Regions from separate parts of the Odoribacter sp. N54.MGS-14 genome, predicted to be linked through region 2. Evidence: riboswitches for the same ligand, from Rfam matches in the RefSeq annotation. Region 2 holds a riboswitch; each other region holds the start of a gene.
What was found. Region 2 has a riboswitch for cobalamin ahead of WS42_RS03700 (hypothetical protein). Riboswitches for the same ligand answer to the same signal wherever they lie in the genome.
Positions count from the first base shown of each region.

Region 1 (7,330 bases), on a different contig from region 2:
GTATCGAAGTCCGGGAAGCCTGGACCTCCCGGATTATCCTGAAGAAATTGAAGGAAAGGGGAGTAGAACGCCTGAATCCGACCCAGGCACTCATTCAGCTGCATGAACAAGGTTATACGCATATTTTAATACAATCTACGAATATAATCGAAGGTACCGAGATGAAAGAATTGCGTCGCGAAGTGGAAGGGCTTTCGCTGAATTTTAAAGATATTCGTGTCGGAAATCCTTTGTTGTATGCTCCTGAGGATTATGCCGTGGTTGTGAAGGCAATTACAGAGGCCATGAATCAGGCTGATAGAGGTGGACAAAAATTATTGGTGGGCCATGGAACACCCGATCCTGCAACAGCTTCGTATGCTATGTTCGATTATATGCTGAAAGCGGAAGGACATCCGGAATATCATGTCGGAACTGTAGAAGGGTATCCGGAATACGAAGACGCTTTGCGGCTATTGAAAAACGGAAAATCCAAAACATTGACTTTGGCCCCCCTGATGTTTGTTGCCGGAGATCATGCTAAAAATGATATAGCAGGCGAATGGAAGGAAAATCTTGAAAAACAGGGTTATAAAGTGAATCTTTACCTGAAAGGGTTGGGAGAAAATCCAACTGTTCAGCAACTCTTCATCCAACATGCCCGGTTTGCTGCCGGACATAAAGCGGTGGATATGGCTACCAGGAAAAAGGGGTATATGCAGGGAAAATAAAAGGTCGATTCTTTTTGCGGAAACCCGCAAAAAGAATAATGGACAGATGTCAATGGACGATGGACAATTATTGGAAGCTTTGCTTCCATCAAAAGATAAAGAAGGGAAGAAGATGAGAATGTAACCATTGATAATCAATCCGATAGGATCTATTCCTTGGGTGTATTGTTTCATTGTCAATTAACCAGGTGCCCGCAGGGTCCCATGACTTTATAAATATTATGAAATTTATAGACTTTCAACTAAATTAAACGAACGTTTTATTTGATATCTCTTAAGTTTTCGGTGAATTTTATGTTTTCTGCATAAAATGAGAGGGAATCCGGTGCAATTCCGGAACAGTGCCCGCTACTGTGAGGTTCGTATAAGGTGAAAAGTTTTCTTACAACCACGGTCGACGCGACTGGAAGGTTACTTTTCTGGACTGAGTCAGGAAACCTGCCGAAAATAATAATAATGCTATTCCCGTGGACAGGAATAAGATTATAGATAAAAACATGTTGACAAAAATTTTCCGAAAAATTCATCGGATACTCGGTTTATTACTCAGTATCTTGTTTCTGATGTGGTTTATCTCTGGGATTGTAATGATTTATCATAGTTTCCCACGGGTAAATCAGAAATTGAAATTAGCCCGTCAGGAGTCTCTGACAGGTCCGCTTCCGGCTGTAGATTCTTTATTGCAGGTACTGCCCGACAGTAGTCGTTTAGGAGGTTTGTCTGTAGATATGTATCTCGACCGGCCGGTATTTCATCTGAAAGGGCGGCAATTACCTGCCGGTTTGTATGCCGATTCATTGCAGGTTGTCGGTAAACCTGATTTTAACGAGATTTGCCGGATTGCCGGACAATTGGGTGGATCGGTTGCTTATCGGGTAGATTCCTTAAACCGGTTGGATCAGTGGATTCCTTTCGGTTATTTGACCAAAGAATTTCCGATTTATAAGTTTTCGTTCGAAGATGATGCCCGGCAAGAGATGTATATATCTTCGAAAAGCGGTAAAGTGTTGCAGTGGACTGACCGGAATTCCCGCTTTTGGGCTTGGCTGGGGGCTATTCCTCATTGGGTGTATTTTACTTCTCTACGGCAAAATCAAGCGCTTTGGATTAATTTTATGATCTGGGCGTCCGGATTGGGAGCTATCATGTGCTTCTCCGGTTTGTGGATCGGGATTTGGGTATTTTGGAAAAACCGGAAGAAAGGGTTGCGTTCGCCTTATAAAAAATGGTGGTTACGTTGGCATCATATCACCGGTGTGGTTTTCGGTGTTTTTGCTCTGACATTTGTATTTAGCGGAATGATGTCGCTGGTGGATATTCCTTCCTGGATGCAGAAAGGTAAAACCAGGAACCGTGAAGTACGTTTTCGGGGACGTGAGGGGGGAATGTTGGCCGCCGATCTGTATGCCTTGGATTACCGGAAAATCGTGGATAGTCTGTCTGATGTGAAAAGTATCGAGTGGGCATCCTTTGGAAAATATCCTTATTATGTCGTGAATTCGGGCAGTAAAAAACAGTTTATCGATGCTGCGGATACGAGCCGTTTGTCGCCTTTTACCCTGACCGAAGAGATGGTGCGTGAAACGGTTCGTGAAATTCACGGTCAGGATACCCCTTATACTCTGGAATGGATGACGGATTGGGATGATGATTATTTCTCCCGCCGGAATATGCTGACACTTCCGGTGTATAAAGTGGTGATAGACGATGAATTGCATACCCGCCATTATTTTAATCCCGAAACTTTATACCATCGGCAAATCGATGATAATGGACGTTTGAGAGGAGTTTTGTATAGTGGATTGCACAGTCTGAATTTTAAATTTCTGGCCGAACGTCCGTTGTTATGGAACGTTGTGATGTATGTGTTGATGCTCGGAGGAACTTTCCTTTCTCTATCCGGGGTTGTGTTGACTTTCAAGTGGTTGGGAAGAAAAATCCGGAAATTATTCCGATAATCTTATAGATAAAGTAATAGAATTGAATTGTTATTAATAGTGCTAAAAATGAAAAAATTAATTTTAGTTTTTGTAATGTGGCCGATGATGGTGTCTGTGTTTGGACAAAATCAGCGGAAAAGTATAACGGATACGGTTTTCCAGTTAGATCAAGCCATTGTGAAAGAAACAATCAAGAAGAAAGTAAACCTTTTGAATCTGGATGTTCCTTTAAAAACATTACCGATGACGGTGACTACTTTGTCGTCGGATGTTTTGGAACGGAAGAATATTCTGAATCTTGAGGATGCTGTCCGTTTTTTACCGGGAGTTACGGTGAAAGATCAGTTGGGAGCTTTTTACCGCTTTTCGGTTCGGGGATCGAATGAGACGGTAGTGGCTGTAGATGGTTTTAGAGATGAGCGTTCGTTATTAAACAATGTACCTTTCGGTGATTTGTCCTCCGTAGAATCTATCGAAGTGTTGAAAGGAGCGGCAGCCGTGTTGAGCGGGCATTCTGTCATGGGTGGAGTGATTAATATTGTGCGTAAAAAAGCCGTTCCTGATTTTACTGCCGGAGCCCGGTTGAGTTATGGGAATTGGGGGGTGAAGTCGACAAGTCTGGATTTCGGTGGGAAATTGGCAGGTCCTTTGACTTATCGGGCAACAGCACATTATTCGACAGGAGATGGATACCGGCATGTACGTGCTGACCGTTTTTCAGCAACGGGATCACTGGCGGCAAATATTGGTAAAACCGGTTATTTCGAGGGAACGTTAGGTTATAGTGATGACAAATACGATACGGAAATAGGATCTGCTCCAACCTATAATCGTGCAGATATCTTCGGTCCCGACGGGAAGGTGGTTATGGCGAAAGGTTCCCGGAATCCCTTTGCCGATTATCATACCATATATAATGATTTCAATAATAATATGATGAAACGCCGGGTGACTGATATTTCTTTATCCTATACGCAGCAACTCGCCTCTTTTATGAAAATACGGGACCGGTTCAGCTGGAATCATAGTGATTTGGATTATGCTGCGGTTGAAGGAATGAGTTACCGGACAGATACGGTGAACCGCTTCAGTGGAGGATATTATTATGAAAGCGGCAGTAAAAGATATTATATTGATCTTACCGACTCCCTGAAAACAGGTTCTCCGCTTTGTTTCAGTCCTGACAGCCGGGGATGGACCAATATGCTGGAATTAACGGGAGATTTTAAAACCGGAATAGTGGGACATAAATATATATTGGGTTTTACCTATTCCTATTTTAATTATACACAGTATAATGGCTGGAATGAAGGAGATGTATGGGGACCTGGCTTGAATCAGCTGGTATCGCTGCATAATCCGCAGCTGGTAAGAAATTGGTGGGATTATAAATATTCCAAAGCATCCATTCGGGATTGGAGAACTTCAGGATTATATATACATGACGTGATCGATATAAATAACAAATGGAAAGCGATGGGATCTGCCCGTATGGATTTTTATAATTACCGTACTGCTACTGCTAAAGTAAAAGACGGACGGCAGGAATACGATGAGGCAGACCGGAGTGAATGGAAGAAAGTAAAGACTTCTGCCTTTACCGGTAGGGCAGGTTTAGTGTATATTCCGGTGGAGGAGATTTCTCTCTATGCTTCTTTTGGTTCTCATTTCAAACCTTATAATACGATGTACAGTAGCCGGGTAATTTATCTCGACCGCAATGGAAAGCGGTTTAATCCTTCTAAAGACGGAGGTGAAGTCTTTAAGCCTGAAAAGGGATACCAGGCTGAAATCGGAGTACGGTATATGTGGGCTAACCGGATCGATTTTTCAGGAAGTGTATACTATATCCGGAAAAATAATGTGGTGAAAAATTTAGGAACCCAGGAGGAGAAAGATGAAACAACCGGTGAAATGGTTCAAAAAACGATACAAGCTCAGGTGGGTACTGCCGATTCGCGGGGATTCGATCTGGAGTTGACGGTACATCCCGTTTCTACCTTGGCTGTTACGGGTGGCTTGGGCTGGCAGGACTACCGGATCAGGAAAATCAATCAGAGTAAAGACTATCCGGAATATACCGATCCTAGTAAAAATGTACGGGCTACAGGAATTCCCCGCACTACTTTTTATGTATATGCCGATTATACCATACCTAAAGGATTATTGAAAAATTTGTCCTTCCATTTGAGCGGAACTTTCCAGGATAAAATATTTACCGATGTAGCCAACCGGGTTTACAACCCTGCTCTGTTTCTTGTAGACGGAGGATTATTCTATACGATAAAGCAAAAAGTCACTTTGGCTTTAAATGTGGATAATCTTTTTGACAAAGAATATTTTAAAAGTACGACGGTATATGGTAAACCGAGAAATTTTACCGGAACGATATCTTACCGTTTTTGATTAAAAATGCATAAAGAGACAAGGGTTTTGTGGTAGATAGCCACAGAATCCTTGTCTCTTTATTTATAATAATAGATGAAATGGATTATCACATTATTTTTATCTTTGTCTTTAAAATGAATTCAAATGAAAAACGGTAAAATATATGTAGCCGGGATCGGGCCCGGTTGTGAGGATGATATTACTCCTGCAGTGAAGAAAGCGGTGTCGGTATCGGATGTCGTGGTCGGATATAACTATTATTTTTCTTTTATACAGCCCTTTGTCATGGAAGGGGCAGAGTGTGTCGATTCCGGGATGAGAAAAGAATGGGACCGGGCTCAGATGGCGTTCGGGTATGCCGAACAGGGTAAAACCGTTTGTGTCATCAGTTCCGGTGACGCCGGAATCTATGGAATGGCGCCTTTAGTCTGGGAGATGAAGCGGGAAAGAGGTTCTGAAATCGAAATCGAAGTATTACCCGGTATCAGTGCTTTTCAGAAAGCGGCTTCTTTGCTCGGAGCACCTGTCGGACATGATTTCTGTGTGATTTCGCTGTCTGATTTGATGACTCCCTGGGAAAAAATAGAAAAACGGATTGAGGCTGCTGCCGCTGCCGATTTTATCACTGCTGTATACAACCCCAAAAGTGAAGGACGTTATTGGCAATTATACCGTCTGAAAGAAATCTTTCTGCAACAACGGGCAGGGAATACCCCGGTGGGTTATGTCCGTCAGGCCGGACGGCCGGAGCAGGAGGTAACCGTGACCACCCTGGCCGATTTCGATCCGGAACAGATAGACATGTTCACCGTAGTACTTTTGGGAAACTCCCAGTCCTATAACTGGCAAGGAAAAATGATCACCCCCCGCGGATATTACCAAAAAATGAAACACGGGGACGGGGGTTTTGTTTCAAAACCAGGTCAGGAGATCATGATCCGTAGTTTCCGGACGATCGCTTCGGAGTTGAAGCATCCCGATATCCCGCTGGATCGCAAATGGGTTTTATTGCATACGATACATACCACTGCCGATTTCGATATGGAAAATATATTCTATGCCGACGAGAGGGCGGTGGATTCGATCTACCGGGCTTTAAGCGGGGGGAAAGTAAAGACTATCGTCACGGATGTCACGATGGCTGCTTCGGGAATCCGGAAAGGGGCACTCGAACGTTTAGGTTTGGAAGTGAAGTGTTATTTGGCCGATCCGCGGGTTGCAGAGATGGCTTCCCGGATGAATATTACCCGTACACAAGCAGGTATCCGGCTGGCTACGGAAGAGCATCCCGATGCACTTTATGTTTTCGGTAATGCGCCGACAGCATTGATGGAATTGTGTTCCCTGATGCGGAGAGGAAAGGCTTGTCCTGTCGGCGTGGTCGGTGCTCCGGTCGGTTTTGTAAACGTACGTGAATCCAAGCATATGCTGAAATCTTTTACGGCTGTTCCTAAAATTATTATCGAAGGCCGGAAAGGAGGGAGCAATCTGGCTGCAACGATTGTGAATGCCATTCTTTGTTTCGACGATGCAGGGCAGTTATTGCCGGGGAGAGACCTTTAAAGATGGTGTAGGATGGATAAGGTAATCGATATACAAAATTGGACACGGAAAGAAGAATACCTGTTTTTCAGGACTTTTCTTAATCCGATGATTTCTGTTACGGTTGAGGTGGATTGTACGACGGCTTACCGGAAGGCAAAAGAACGACAACAGCCCTTTTCATTGTATTATATGCATGCAGCTGTAACGGCGGCTAATCGCATCGAGGAATTTCGTTACCGGCAAGTAGGAGAAGAGGTCATACTTTATGAACGAATCGATTTATTTACGCCTGTACAAAATGCTGACGGCAGTTATCGTTCTGTCCGTTTGCCTGCGATAGAAACATTCGAAGATTTCCTGGCTGTTGCCCGGCCTCTTATCGAGGCTGCAAAGCGTGGAGAAGGAGAGGTACATAATGAGGCCGGACAAGGTAGGGATATTTTGCTGATCAGTGTGAATCCCTGGTATCGTTTTACAAATGTACAACTTGCTATTCCCGGAGAACCTCACCAGAATATTCCGATTTTTACTTTCGGTAAGATCGAAGAACGGGAAGGTAAGCGGATCATGCCGGTGGCTTTATCGGTTAACCACGGTTTTGTCAGCGGCTATCAGATCGGATTGTATTTGAAGGAATTCCAGCGATTGTTGGACCGATAGTTTTCTGATGAATCCGGAATGAAAATAGAGATAAATGAAAAAATTCTATATCATAGGCATCGACGATAATGGCCAAAGGGAATTTCA
Region 1 is NZ_LARL01000035.1:13,707-21,036, reverse strand. Features, by position in the region: gene WS42_RS08530 (sirohydrochlorin cobaltochelatase) at 1-710, shown strand, start outside; cobalamin riboswitch at 977-1,170, shown strand; gene WS42_RS08525 (PepSY domain-containing protein) at 1,208-2,668, shown strand; gene WS42_RS08520 (TonB-dependent siderophore receptor) at 2,717-5,056, shown strand; gene cobJ (precorrin-3B C(17)-methyltransferase) at 5,183-6,601, shown strand; gene WS42_RS08510 (CatA-like O-acetyltransferase) at 6,614-7,243, shown strand; gene WS42_RS08505 (bifunctional cobalt-precorrin-7 (C(5))-methyltransferase/cobalt-precorrin-6B (C(15))-methyltransferase) at 7,278-7,330, shown strand, end outside.
Region 1: it holds a riboswitch for cobalamin, as region 2 does, so the genes downstream of both, WS42_RS08525 (PepSY domain-containing protein) here and WS42_RS03700 (hypothetical protein) in region 2, are expected to answer to the same signal.

Region 2 (7,330 bases):
ATGATTTGCTGATGACCCGTCCGGCTTTCGGTGGTAACCTGATGGCTACGATCATTTGTAAAGAACATCGTCCGCAAATGTCTACTGTCCGGCCGGGAGTGATGCGTACAAAACCCAAAGATCCGGCACGGCGGGGGACGATTGAAAATATGAAAGTCAGTTTCGACCCGTCGAAATTCAGAGTTAAAATTCTGAAAACGGTGAAAGAACAGAAAACCCGGATCGACATAACGGAAGCTAAAGTGCTGGTGTCAGGTGGGCGTGGTGTCGGCAGTACGGCTGGTTTTGTCATGCTGGGTCGTTTAGCGGAAACATTGAATGCCGAAGTATCTTCATCGCGGGCAATGGTCGATGCCGGGGTTATGCCCCACGAACGCCAAGTGGGGCAAACCGGAAAGACGGTCCGGCCGGATCTGTATTTTGCCCTGGGGATTTCAGGGGCTATTCAGCACCTTGCCGGTATGGAAGAATCAGAATACATCATTGCTATCAATAAAGACAAATATGCTCCGATCTTCAATGCAGCAGATTTGGGGATTGTTGGAGATGTACATAAAATTGTCCCCATATTGACAGAAAAACTCCGGAAGTAAAAATCGGAAATGAACCGGGTGTTTGTTCAATTATACTCTTTCCTTTTCTATTGGTGACGGTAGCAAGAGGAAAGAGTATTTAAGAGTAAATCAATATCTTGGCACTGATAAATCAAATTGATTGCATCTTAAATGTCAAAGCTCGTATTTTTGAAATAATCGGCTGGTAAAGATTGTCCCAGTATATTTTTACGCCTTATATTAAAAATGATTTAAAAAATTACTTAAAATAAACTTTCATCTCTCTTTTTTTGTACTTTTACCGTCGATTTTGGTGCTGCTCGTTATTTTCGTAACGGAGCGGTGAAAAGGGAATCAGGTGTGAATCCTGAACAGACCCGCTGCTGTAAGCTTTTTAAAGTCTTTGGACATTACTCACGCCACTGTTTTACATGAACGGGAAGGACGTCCGGAGATAAAGCAAGTCAGAAGACCTGCCAAGATCAGAAACTTGGTGTTCTCTGGGATTAGAATGCCGGTTGTACTGATTTTTAATTGGAATTATTCTATTGGATGTCGATGGAAAAACGTTCGATTTTTTTGTGGATTTCCACAAGAGGAATAATTGACCGATGACAATTAACAATTGACAATGATTGGAAGCTTTACTTCCATCAAAAAACAGCTGAAAAAAAGGGAAATGAGTAGGGAAATTGAATGTTGAATGATTGATAATCAATATGATGTAAATATTTCCTAAAGTATGTTGTTTTACAGTAAACTGGTATTTGTCAATAGTCAATTAACAAACGTCCTGTAAGGGGCATCACTTTGTAAACTTTATGAAATTTCGACTAATTTAATCGAAGATTTAAACGTCACACTTTTAGGACTGGATACTGAAAAATTAGGGGCTTTGGAAAAAATCGGAGGGAAGCTGTCATTGAACTGTACGGCAGAATATTTGAAGTTGCCTGCCGGTTTGAAAAATTTGAAGGTGTTTGTAGTATCGAAAGGTATAGAACGCCTGGATATCCAGGGAATAGAAATCGAGGAATTGCGATTCAGCGGTACCGGATTGGAAAATACGACGGTGATCGGTGACGATATTTTTAAAGGTAAAATCAGTTTGGATAACCTTTCGGGATATTTCCCGAAATTAGAAGGTTTCCGGGAAGTGGGAAAACTGAATATCGGTTATCTTGGCCTGAACGGAGGGAGCATTGAAATCGGTAATATCCGTAAAATTAACGGGGATTTCTCTTACTGGGCCAATTCCAATGTAAAGGCCGTCGAATTTCCTGCACTGGAAGAAGTAACCGGTAATTTTGAATTATATTCCAATATCAAGGAATACCATTTCCCCGAATTGAAGTCTATCGGAGGGAAGGCAATCATAAGTATCGACTATTATGATGAAAAGACTTTTCCGAATCTGGCGACGGTCGGGGAGGATATGATGTTTCAGACCGGATATGACTATTATGGATCGAGGGGACCGGCCGTGGTCTTGTATCCGGCTTTGAAGCAGGTTGGGGGGACATTGGAACTGCGCCCGATCGGACCAACTCCCTGGGGAGATAATGAGAATACCGGTTATTTGAATCAAACTCTGGAAAATCTGGATTTCTTGTCCAGCTTGGAAAAAGTGGGGGGAATCCGGATTCATGATCATGGGAAACTAGCTTCTTACGAGGCAATTAAAAAGGCCATCCTGACCTGTCCCGAAGAGAAATGGAGTGTGGAAAATAATTTGTACAATCCGACTTACAAGCAATTGGTAGAAGACCAGCAATGGATAAAACCTGCTATTCAGGAGTAACAGATGAAGCCTGTTTTTCAACTGTGAGATTAATCAGCTGAAAAAGTTGTAAATGTAAAAAATGATAAACCTATGAAGATAAATAATTTAATATATATTGTGTTGCTTGGCATTATTGTTTCGCTGACGAGTTGCGAGGACGATGACAGCCTGTTTTCCGGAAATGAAAACTACATCACCTCATTCCGACTGGTTCAGCAGGGAGATTCCTATGCCGGGATAATTAAGGGAGATAGTCTGATTTTGAGTATCCCTGAAAATCTTTCTCTTGAGGGGGCGACAATGGAGATTTTGTGTAGTGAAAATGCCCGGATATCTCCGGATCCTGGTGAAGTTGAGGATTGGGGAAAGTTACAAAATTTTACAGTAACTGCTTACAATAATACTCAGCGTGTTTACAAATATATAGTACGGAGAACCTTGACGGGTAGCGAAGGAGATGTTCGTCTGACTTCGGTTGAAGATTTGGAAGCCTTTGCTGCTCAGGGGATCAATAAAGTCAATGGAAATTTGGTTATCGGTAAAGAAGAAGGAACTGTGAAGGAAGACTCCCTTACTTCTTTGGCAGCTTTGGCCTCACTGAAAGAGGTTGTCGGGACGGTGACCATAAATCCGACTTATGCCGGAACTTCATTTGCCGGTTTGGAAAATTTGGAGCAGGTTGGTGGATTGGTGATGGGACGTGTAATACAGAATGCAACCATTGGACTTCGGTGGATACGGGAGATCAAATTGCCAAATTTGAAAAAAGTAGCTTCAGAATTGACTTTCAGAGCTGATACCGTTGAAACGTTGAGTTTGCCTGCATTGGAAGAGGTAGGAAGAAATTTGTCGATTCAGATTAAAGATGTGAAAGATATAGATTTTTCGGCCTTATCGGTAATCGGAGAAAATTTATCCATGAAAGTGAACGGTGTCTTGAATGCCCCGGAAAAGTTGACTTTCCCGAAATTAAGTTTGATTGGAAATCAATTAGTATTGAGTAATGTTTATAGGGTGAGAGAGTTAGCTTTCCCGGCATTAAAATCGGCATCTGCTATTAAATTGGAGCAGATGAATGCTGTTGAAACTTTGGACTTCACCCAATTGGAGCAAGTCGCCGATTATTTTGAATTGTGGTGGACGCATCAAGTAAAAGAAATGAATTTTCCTTCAGTAAAATCACTCGGTGGGTTTAAAATTTATTACATTCAAAATTTGGAAAAAGTCAGTTTGGAGTCTTTGACTGAAGTCGGTCTGCGAGGATTCAGTATCGATGCATCTGATAAGATACAAGAGTTGAGTTTGCCTGCATTGACGCGAGTGAAAGGTGATTTTGTTTTAACCAGAATGGCAATAACGGAGGTCAGCTCATTGAGAGCATTGAAGGAAGTGGATGGAAATTTTGATTTCTCCTCGATGAGCGCATTGACGGCTTTCAACGGTTTCCCGAACCTGACAACAGTCGGGGGTAATTTCACCCTGTCCGGTATGGCAATCAGCGAATTAAAGGGATTCGATGCCCTGACCTCTATTGGTGGCTCGTTAAGCCTGAGTAGTTTGAATGAGGTTACTTCGATTGACGCTTTCTCCGCGTTGAAATCCATCGGTTCACAATGTTCGCTCAATGGGCTGAATAAATTACAGGATATTTCTTTACTGGCCCAGTTTAAGGGAGTACATTTGAACAATTGTATTTTAAACAATTTGGATGCCTTGACTTCCTTGGATCTGACCGGTCTCGAAGTAGATGCTCTGCAGATAACCGGGAAAAATGCTTTGACGTTAAAGGGTGGTAAAATCTTGAATACGAATCTGACCATTAACGGGGTACCTGGAATTTCTTTTTCAGGAATCGAAGAGGTGCAGAATGTATCGGTAAGTAATATGCCTGCAACTATTACCGGACGGGTAGAATACAACTTCCCCGGATTAAAGAAAATAGGGACTTTGTCGGTGAGTCAGGCATATGGTGCCAGCCTGGGTGTGCTTCGTTTTCCTGATTTGACAGAGATTAGCGGGAAATTGACCCTTTCCGAAGGATTCGGACAAAAAGTACAGCCGACGGAATTTCCGGTTTTAAGGATAGTGAATAACATGACCTATACCGGAGTCTGTGATGCCCTTCGTTTTCCGGCCTTGGAGGAGGTGACGGGTGAATTGAATATCAAAACCAGCTATGTGAATGGATCTTTTGTGAGCATGTTACAGGAAATCTATACTCCCGTTTTGAAAAAAGTCGGGAAGTTGGTATTGACCACTCATAATAAGAGTCAGGAAAGTTGGTGTAATAATGTCCTGACTAATCTGGATTGTTTTGGAGCCTTGGAAAATGTCGGAGTGATCAATATCGAGTACCAGTTAGGTCTGGTATCTTTTAAAGGATTGGAAAAAGCAATCGGGGGATTGACGGATGATACTTCTTGGGTTGTCGGGCATAATGCTTATAATCCGACTTTCGAACAGGCTAAAAACGGAGAATTGGAACAAAATTGAAGGAAATAATTTACATCGGACGGCTCCCTGCAGCTTTTAGTTGGCAGGGGGCTTTTCGTATTTTGTAAGGAAAGGCATTTTTTGTACTTTTACGCTTCAATGGAAACAAAGGGATACCTTCAGGTTTATACCGGAAACGGTAAAGGTAAGACAACGGCTGCATTCGGTTTGGCGGTACGTGCTTTATGTGCTGGTAAACGGGTGTTTATCGGGCAGTTTGTCAAAAGCATGAAATATAACGAAACCCGGCTGGAAGCCTGTTTCCCCGGGCGGTTGGCGGTCCGGCAGTTTGGAAGAGGATGTTTCCTTGATCACCGGCCCGAAGACGAAGACGTACGCCTTGTCCAGGAAGGACTCCGGGAATGTGCGGCAATACTGGCTTCGGGTGAATGGGACCTGGTCATCCTGGACGAACTGACTATAGCTGTGTATTTTGGTTTGCTCTCCGATAAAGAAATACTGGAAGTCATCGGGCTGCGTGACACAGGGACAGAGGTGGTGATTACCGGGCGTTATGCTTCCGAAGCTTTGCTGGCTTTGGCTGACCTCGTAACAGAAATGCGTGAAGTGAAACATTATTATACCCGGGGAGTATTGTCCCGGGATGGATTTGATCATTGAGATATGGATAGATTGATGCGGTTTTGGTTGCTGGGGCTGTTGTTGGCTCTTGGGGTAGGTTGTAAAAGTAAGCATTCGGCTTCTGCAGAAGACGCTTTGTCCGCGCTCCGGATGGAATATGCCGGGCGGATTCGGATAGATTCGAGTGAACATTATATATTGGTGCGGGTGCAAAACCCTTGGGATACGGCCCGGATTTTACATACCTATGTTTTGGTCGGCCGGGAAACTGAATTGCCGGTAGGATTGCCTGAAGGAACCTTGGTCCGGACGCCGGTGGAAAAAGCATTGGTATATTCTTCGGTACATTGCGGGCTTCTGTCCGAACTGGGGGCAATCGATCGGATTGGTGGAATATGTGATCTGCAATATATCGAAATACCTGAAATACAAAATCGTTGTGCTTCCGGGCGAATGGTCGACGCCGGAAATTCTATGAATCCGGATATTGAAAAAATAATCGACTTTCATCCTGATGCTATCCTGCTCTCCCCTTTTGAAAATAGTGGAGGTTATGGCCGGATTGAAAAATTAGGGATACCGATTATCGAATGTGCCGATTATATGGAGACCTCTCCTTTGGGGCGGTCTGAATGGATGCGTTTTTTCGGTTTGCTTTTCGGGAAACGGCGGCAGGCTGATTCGTTATTCACTGCTGTCCGTGCGGATTATTTACAGCTGTGTGATTTGGTCAAGTCTGTAAATCAGCGGCCGACGGTGATATCTGAATTGAAAAGCGGTTCCGCCTGGTATGTACCCGGAGGAAAAAGCACGACCGGACGGTTGTATCAGGATGCCGGGGCTACTTATATGTGGGCGGAGGACGAACATAGCGGTTCGATTCCTTTGTCTTTTGAAACGGTATTTGACCGCGGGCAGGATGCCGATTTCTGGTTATTCAAATACAACCGGCAACAAGATAAAACCCTGACCGAATTAAAGTCCGACTACGCTTCATATGCCGGTTTCCGGGCCTTTCAAACCGGGCAGGTGTATGGATGTAATTCGGGACAGGTACCTTTTTATACAGAGACCCCTTTTCATCCCGAACGGCTGTTGGAAGATCTGATCCGGATTTTTCACCCGGGAGTGTTACCGGCAGGAGAGTGCCGTTATTTTAAAAGATTGGAAAAATGAAATCTTTACCATCCGGATGGAAATATAGTATCGGTTTGATCGTATCGATCCTTCTGTTGTTCGCGGCGAACTTATGGGTAGGCTCGGTACGTATTCCTGCAGGCGCAGTATGGGATATTTTGTGCGGACATGCCGTAGAACGGGAGAGCTGGCGGTTCATTTTGCTGGAATCGCGTATTCCGCAAGGGATAACTGCTTTGCTGTGTGGAGCAGCCTTGGCTGTCTCGGGGTTGATGTTGCAAACCGTTTTCAGTAATCCGCTGGCAGGACCTTCGATATTGGGGATCAATACCGGGGCTAGCCTGGGTGTGGCCTTGGTGATGTTGCTCGGTGGAGGAAGTATTACTGCCGGGGTTTTCAGTATATCCGGTTTTCTGGCGGTATTGGCCGGAGCTTTTGCCGGGGCTATGATCGTTATGGGAATCTTGCTGTTCTTTTCTGCTTTTACAAAGAATAATTTGATGCTACTTATTATTGGGATCATGATCGGATACATCACCTCCTCGGTGATTTCATTATTGAATTTTTTCTCTACGGCCGAAGGAGTACATTCTTATATGATCTGGGGATTGGGAAATTTCAGCGGAGTATCTTCCGGGCAATTGCCTGTATTTGTCGTTTCGATTACCGCCGGTTTGGTTTTATCGGTCATGTTGATCAAACCTTTGAATGCCTTATTGTTGGGAAACCGGTATGCCGAAAATCTGGGTGTGAATGTGCGGCTTACCCGCAATCTGTTATT
Region 2 is NZ_LARL01000010.1:8,465-15,794, reverse strand. Features, by position in the region: gene WS42_RS03705 (electron transfer flavoprotein subunit alpha/FixB family protein) at 1-593, shown strand, start outside; cobalamin riboswitch at 849-1,049, shown strand; gene WS42_RS03700 (hypothetical protein) at 1,450-2,355, shown strand; gene WS42_RS03695 (DUF5018 domain-containing protein) at 2,428-4,830, shown strand; gene WS42_RS03690 (cob(I)yrinic acid a,c-diamide adenosyltransferase) at 4,930-5,451, shown strand; gene WS42_RS03685 (ABC transporter substrate-binding protein) at 5,464-6,588, shown strand; gene WS42_RS03680 (FecCD family ABC transporter permease) at 6,585-7,330, shown strand, end outside.

Region 3 (7,330 bases), on a different contig from region 2:
TGCAGGAGCCCAGGAACCGATATTCCTTCCATAGTCCATCACCCGGTTAAAAATAGCAGCACTGTCGATCGGCTGCCCGCCGGTATCATACCCCTCCTGCCGCATTCTCTGTAGGATAGATAAAATACTTCGGGGAAGTACATTCAGGTAGCTGGCCCCTATGTTTTCTTTTCCGGGAGGATAGCTGTAGTAAATCAGGGCCACTTTCTTTTCACGATTAGGCTTTGTCTGCAGGTTATGGATATTCTTTATACGCCCGAGCAGCGTTTCCATCTGATAACCGATCATATTCTTAATCCGGATATTATGATCGAAATCGTCGAATACGACAGCAACAGAAGGTTCGATATAACCGGCTAATTCGGGTATAGCCACCAAATTCGACCGATTGTAAATATCTATTCCGACTAAAGATTTTTCCCAATCTTTTTGATTCGTACTCAGTATAATCCCATTGATCACCGGCACTCCTAATTTTTCCAGTACCACCCTTTCCTGCTCAGGCCTTGTATTATACCAACATCCCAGATTCAAGAGGGCACTCACGCGGGGAAGACTATCACAGGAAATAAAAAACCGTTCGATCACCTGTTCTTCGTGATGTCCCGGTTTTTGAGAGGTGAACACGGGTAATACATTAAAACCTTTCTCTTCGATATTCCGGATAAATACATCGATATACAAATACTGCGATTTGGTCAGATCGCTTCTCCCAATAATCAATCCGATCCAGGGAGCCTGGGTGTCGATATCGGTTCTCTCGGCTAAATAAGAACCGATATAGGTATGTAATTTTTTATTTCTATAGTTATATATTCCGGAAAGGGGAGTTTCTTCAATATCCTGATATTCACAATCGAAATGTAAATCTTTATTCAGTTTTTTCAGAACGATATTCATGATATTGTTTTCTCCTCCGCTTTTAAAAGCGGCCAATGTCCAGGGATCGAAACAGATCCCCCATTCCTGCAATTCGGCATCGTATTCATGGGATAAATTAAGCGCATAAACCTTCGCTCCGCGTTTCAAAGCAGACAACAGCTGAGGTTTAGCTTTAAAAACCAACCCATTATTATGCAAAGCGACGAATATCAGATCGGAATTTTCAAAAAAATCCATATCACTTTCGTGATAGTTGGAATAGATAAATTCCTTGAACTGACATTTCTCCGCTACCTCCGGATGCATTTTCGCCAGTAAATGCATGCTCCGGTTTACGCCGACCCAAAAACCGTCATCGATAAGAAAACTGACTTTGTTTTGGGCTGTCAAAGATAGCCCAAAACAAAGTGACAAAATAACAAAATAATACTTAATCCCTTTCATATCCCCATTATATATCCGTCATCAGCAATAAATACATGTCTTCAGATCAAAAAGTCATAGCAGCTCTTACCTGAAAATTCCGCCCAGGCATATTATAACCATCCTTTTCGGTATAATTTTCATCGAATAAATTGTTAATATTCAAACCGACCGACACATTCTCTACAAGCGGACAAGAGGCCGAGAAATCGAACACCATAAATTGCGGATGCTTAATCAGTTTATCAGCCCAATACCCGGGTTGGCTTTCACTTAACAAATCGTTCAATGTCGGACGATATTTATCACCGATAAAGTTTTTCTCGATGCGATGTCCGGCAAAACGTCCGTTCAGCCGCGCACTGAATCCTTTCTGATGCAAGAAATCGAGTCCGAAATTGGCATTCTGTTTCCGAACGGATAATGTTTTGTTCCATACTCCTTTAGTCTGATCCTGATAGGTAAACATCCAGGTCAGATTTCCATAAAGCTTCAAAGCAAAGTCACTATCGAACAGACGGCCGAAGTCATAAGAAGCCATAATTTCCATTCCACTTTTTTTTGCTTTATCGGCATTCTTGAACGTTTTGTACTTTTGTCCGCTTTCTTCATCGGTCCATGCCTCTTCCACAATCAGATCATCATTCCACGTATAAAAATAAGTAAAATCAAAATTTACCCCCAGTTCCGGCCGGCTGAATGTCAAACCGGCATCCAACGTACGGGATTTTTCAGGATCCAGATCAGGATTTCCTACGGTAAGCGTACCGCTGTACAAAAATTCTCCGGCTTTCTGATAAGCATCGGTCATGCTGAAAGCTGTACCGAAACTGGCATGGACGGCCATACCGCCGTATATATTGTATTTTGCGCCGATATTGGGATTGAAAGTGTTGTAACTTTCCGATTTCTCTTCATTCTCCAAACCAGGTGTTTTCCGAAGTTTAAAATCGATATAATCATAGCGCAATCCGACCGACAAGTCCAATTTTTCTTTAAATAATTTCAAGTTACTCTGCAGGAATATCCCCCAAGCCGTATTCCGGAAACGGGGTTGATAAGGTGCTTTAATCTCACCACGCGCTTTAAAACTGGTTATCTCACTGACTTCATTATTGTTATCGAATCCGAAAGCAATTCTTTGTTTGCCTAAAATCAGATTATCGTGTACTGTAAATCCATAAGTATTCAGTTCGTTACCCGAATACACATAAGCCGTATCGGTGTCTGCCGTATAAGTATCGGTCTTAGCTGTAGAGTAATGAGGAGCGAAAAACAAACTATGATTATTCACTTTTCCGTTGAGTTCCAATTTTTCGGTATACCGGGTGACATCTTTCTTTTTCAATCCGTTAGCCCCCCAGACATTTCCTCCCGTCGGCAGGTCCTTACCCACAAAAAAAATCTCGGTAAAATTCAAAGACCAGTTTTTCCCGAAATCATAACCGATACGGCCTTTACCGGCGATACCGCTATGCCGAGAGCCATTCATTTTAATACCATAAGTATCTTTACCGAGGATAGCTTTATCCGTTGCCGACATATGCAAGAGATTATGGTCTCCGATCTTATAGTTTCGTGCCTGAGCAGTATAATCGAAAGAGGCATCGAAAGAAAGCCCCCGGTAGATCCGTCCACCGACATGAAAAGCCCCTTTGGAAGTTTGATAACTTCCGGCTGCAACTTTGATTCCTCCGGTGAGTTTATCCTTATTCCGTTTGGTGACGATGTTCACCACTCCACCCATCGCATCCGAACCATACATGGCGGAGAAAGGGCCTTTCAGTACTTCCACCTGCTCTACATCGCCTAAAGAAAGTGTCGCCATATTGGTAGTACCGGCCGGTACTCCATCGATCAGGACTGTCGTATATTTTCCTTCTGTCGGTTTGAATCCCCGAATACTGAAATAAGAATTATATCCCGGATATTCGATCACATCCACATTAACAAAATTTTTCAACAGGTCCGTCAGATTATTGATCCCCGAAGCTTCGATCTGCCGCTTGGTCACCACCTCTACCCTGTTCGGAAGATCTTTTAATAAAGCTCCGGTTTTAGTCGCATGGATCATCACCTCCTCCAAATCTATCCGACGCATGGAATCGGTTTTTATAGTTACAGGTTGCTCTGCATACATGCCCATACAGAACGTAAGGGCAAGAGAAGTTAAAATAAATTTCCTTTTCATCTTGAATTTGTTTTACACCGACATAAATTATTGTTTGCTAATCACATACAAGTTTATTCGTTGTAACAGCAGCAAAGCTACTCCCAACAAATTGAAAGTTTCCCCTCAAAAAACTTGCATAAATTCACCCCATTCATGTGCCACCGGCGCTTCCCCGTTTACCGGTAACATTTTGCATAATTCTAAATTCACCTGAAAAGAAATCATATTGCAGAATCCTGACTGGAAATTGTTTTCCGGCATAATCCCTGCCGTAAAGCACACCCTTTGTAAAAAAAATCAAGTCCGAATCGAGCAACCTTAATCCCCGAAGGTTTATCAATCATACATCATTTCGGCAGGTCTTCTGACTTACTCCAATCTTCAAACGCCCTTCCCATTCTTTCCAGAACAGTGGCTAAAGTATTGTTGAAGATTTTAGCAGAGCTTACAGCAGCGGGTCTGTCCAGGATTCTCACCTGATTCCCTTTTCATCACTTTTCCGTAGCAGCAGAATCGTGACACCAAAATCGGATGCAAAGATATCGATTTTTTTATTTTAAGAAGATACTTTTACGATATTTTCCAATTTTTCAGACAGACTGCGACCATATTCTTACAGGAGATCTGTATTTCCAGCCACCGGGGAGCCATTGACTGTAGCATGGTCTATGCGAGATTTTGTTCCGTTAACGATTCTTTCAGGGGGATATATCGTATGGCAGAAACAGGATGCAGGAAATAACGGATATGCTTGGTCATACGAAGGAAATTCGCTTTCTTTGTATGAAAACAGAACTATCATGGCGAAGTTTATCAATCCTTTTACAGATGTCGGATTCAAAATCATTTTCGGATAGGAAATGACAAAGGGTCTGCTGATCGACTTTCTGAACGATCTGTTGGTAGGTGAACGGCATATTCAGGATCGGTGTGTTCTTCATGAATTTCCGCCTGGGTGATTCTCCGGGCAAACTGTGTACGGACATCGTACTCTCCGACCGTAATACACACGAGGTATTTTCGGATAAACTACGCTTTATTTTCATCGAACTTCCGGCTTTTACGAATGAAGAAGAAGAATGTATAACTGATTTTGAACGCTGGATTTATGTATTAAAGAATATGGAAACACTAAACCGATTACCGTTTAAGGCCCGCAAAGCGGTGTTCGAAAAACTGGAAAAAATCATCGACTCGCATCACTGACAAAAGAAGAACGCGAAAAGTACGACGAAAGTATCAAGGTCTATCGCGACCAGTTAATGACAATCGCTTTCGCCAAAGAAAAGGGAATAGAGGAGGGGATGGAAAAAGGCCGGAAAGAAGTCGAAAAAAAGAAACAGCTGGAAATCGCCCGTAATATGAAAGCAAAAGGTTTTGCCGCAGAAGATATCAGTGAGCTGACCGGCCTTCCCGTCAAAGAAATTAAAGAACTTTAAATTATAGTTTTCCGACTGAATAAATCAATTCAGAAAACCGCATTTTATTTATATCTTTCTTTCAACCCTTCCCTTATCCGGTGCGGAAGTGTCCCCTTTGCGGGCTGCTACCGCTAAAAGGATTCCCAATACCACTCCCAACAAGGCAGCACACAATACCCGCATATTGCCGGGCAACAGAAAAGTGATGGTATGAGCCGGGAACCAGAAGAAAGGGATGGTTTTCTTAAAGACAAATCCCCACAACACCCTCCAATTCAAACTGCTCATGATCCCTCCCATATCCAGTGGTGTGAAGAAACCACGGAGTGTACCGCCGTGCATCAGAATATGGGTATCCGTAATTTTATGCAGCGTCATAAATACCGGAGCGAAAATGGTATTCATACTCACCGACACGGCAAAAGCCACCCCTACTTTAGCCCAGCACAATCCCGGTGCATGAAAAACCGCCGGAGCCTCCTGCATGCCAAGGTATTGCAAAAATGCCGGAGTACCATTCGAAAAAATAACCATCGCCATATTAATGCCCATCCCCAATATCCCCCATACAAACATCCGGGGCAAAACCCCGAATCCTTTCCGGCAATACACGCCGGCACTAATCCGCAAGCCGATCATCTCTCCCAAAGTCGACAAGATGGCAAATTTCAGGAAACTCATGATCATGCCATGAGCCGCATTAAAAGCATGATACCATTCGTAAACAGGCCGGCAGATAAAAAAGGGTAGCAGCAAAACCGCTACCCCCAGTATAAAAATAAAGTCTTGTTTTTTCATTTTTCAATCCGGATACGGGCATCCACCGCCACCACATTTTCTTTATTACCGAGTAATGGATTCAGGTCCATCTCAAAAATTTCAGGAGCCACTTTCACTAACATGGACACCCTCGACACGGCTTCGGCGAATTTTTGTTCGTTCACCGGTTCTTGTCCCCGTACTCCCTGAATGATCTTATACGATTTCAAACTACGGATCATATCCAAAGCTTCCGGTTGGGCAATCGGAGCCAAGCCTGCTTTCACATCTTTCAATACCTCGATAAAGATACCTCCTAATCCGCACAACACCATATGTCCGAATTTATCTTCCCGTTTAGCCCCGATAAACACTTCGGTCCCGGACAACTGCTGAGCCAGCATGACGGCATGCGTGTCTTTGATCTGCATCATCCGACGGAATTCGCTGCGTACCGTCGCTTCGTCCCTTACGTTGAGGGTTACCCCACCGACATCGGATTTATGGACAGGTCCTACTACTTTCATCACTAACGGGAAACCGATCTGACGGGCCAAACCGACAATTTCTTCCTCTTTATCGGCCACTCCTTCTTTTGCCCGGGCAATACCGGCAGCATCCAGCAATTCATGGATCTGTTCAGGTGACAGATAGCCGTTTTCAGCCTGATCGACGACAGCCCGGATCCGTTTCCGGTCTACTTCCGGCAATTCGGGCTCGGCAGGTTGCGGAGCAGGAGTACGGTATATTTTACACAAAGCATTACCAAAATTCACTTCATAGGGGAAGTAAACGCCACCTTTCCTTACAAACTCGTCGATTTCCTCTTTCACCACCATCGAAGAGGGGAATATGGGATAAATCGGTTTCGGGGAAGTAGCTATTTTTTCACGTAATACTTCATATACATCGAAAACGGGGAAAAGCCCGGGACTACCGAAGATCACTGCAATACCGTCGATATTATCGAAATCGCGGTTACAGGCATCCAGGATAATTCCCAATTGTTCAGCTGTTCCTGTCGCTAAAAAGTCAATGGGATTACCTACAGAAGATCCGTTAAACAACTGTCCCAGCAATGCTTCAGCCTTCGGTCCTTCCAAATGAGGAATTTCCATTCCCCCGTCCGACAAGGCATCTGTCAGCATTACGGCCGGTCCTCCGGCATGGGTTACGATAGCCATATTCTTTCCCTTCAATTCTGGATAGTTAAAAATAGCCGCCACCGTGGCCAGTTCATCCCGCCCGTTACACCGTACGATACCGGCTTTCCGGAACAAAGCTTCCACGGCTACATCCGAGCTGGCCAAAGCTCCGGTATGCGACGAAGCAGCACGGCTTCCGGCAGCGGAACCGCCTGATTTGATCGCAGCGATACGACAACCTTTCCGGATCAGTGAGGAAGCATGCTTCAATAATTTTTCCGGTTTATCGATACTCTCTACATACATCAATTTAATCCGTGAACTTGTCTCAGGATCGAAAGATTCGTCCCAATATTCCAGGACCTCTTCCACGCCTAACTGGGCAGAATTACCGACTGAAAATACACTCGAAAATTTTACACCTTTCTGCATACCGGCATCCATAATGAAAAGTGCCGTTGCTCCCGAGCCCGATACGAAATCTACTCCTTTCGGATCCAATTTCGGTATAGGGGTCGTGAATACCC
Region 3 is NZ_LARL01000021.1:25,692-33,021, forward strand. Features, by position in the region: gene WS42_RS06490 (cobaltochelatase subunit CobN) at 1-1,326, opposite strand, end outside; gene WS42_RS06495 (TonB-dependent receptor plug domain-containing protein) at 1,373-3,496, opposite strand; cobalamin riboswitch at 3,816-4,019, opposite strand; gene WS42_RS06500 (hypothetical protein) at 4,147-4,335, shown strand; partial or broken gene WS42_RS06505 (Rpn family recombination-promoting nuclease/putative transposase) at 4,339-4,917, shown strand; gene WS42_RS06510 (hypothetical protein) at 4,966-5,697, opposite strand; gene WS42_RS06515 (acetate--CoA ligase family protein) at 5,694-7,330, opposite strand, start outside.
Region 3: it holds a riboswitch for cobalamin, as region 2 does, so the genes downstream of both, WS42_RS06495 (TonB-dependent receptor plug domain-containing protein) here and WS42_RS03700 (hypothetical protein) in region 2, are expected to answer to the same signal.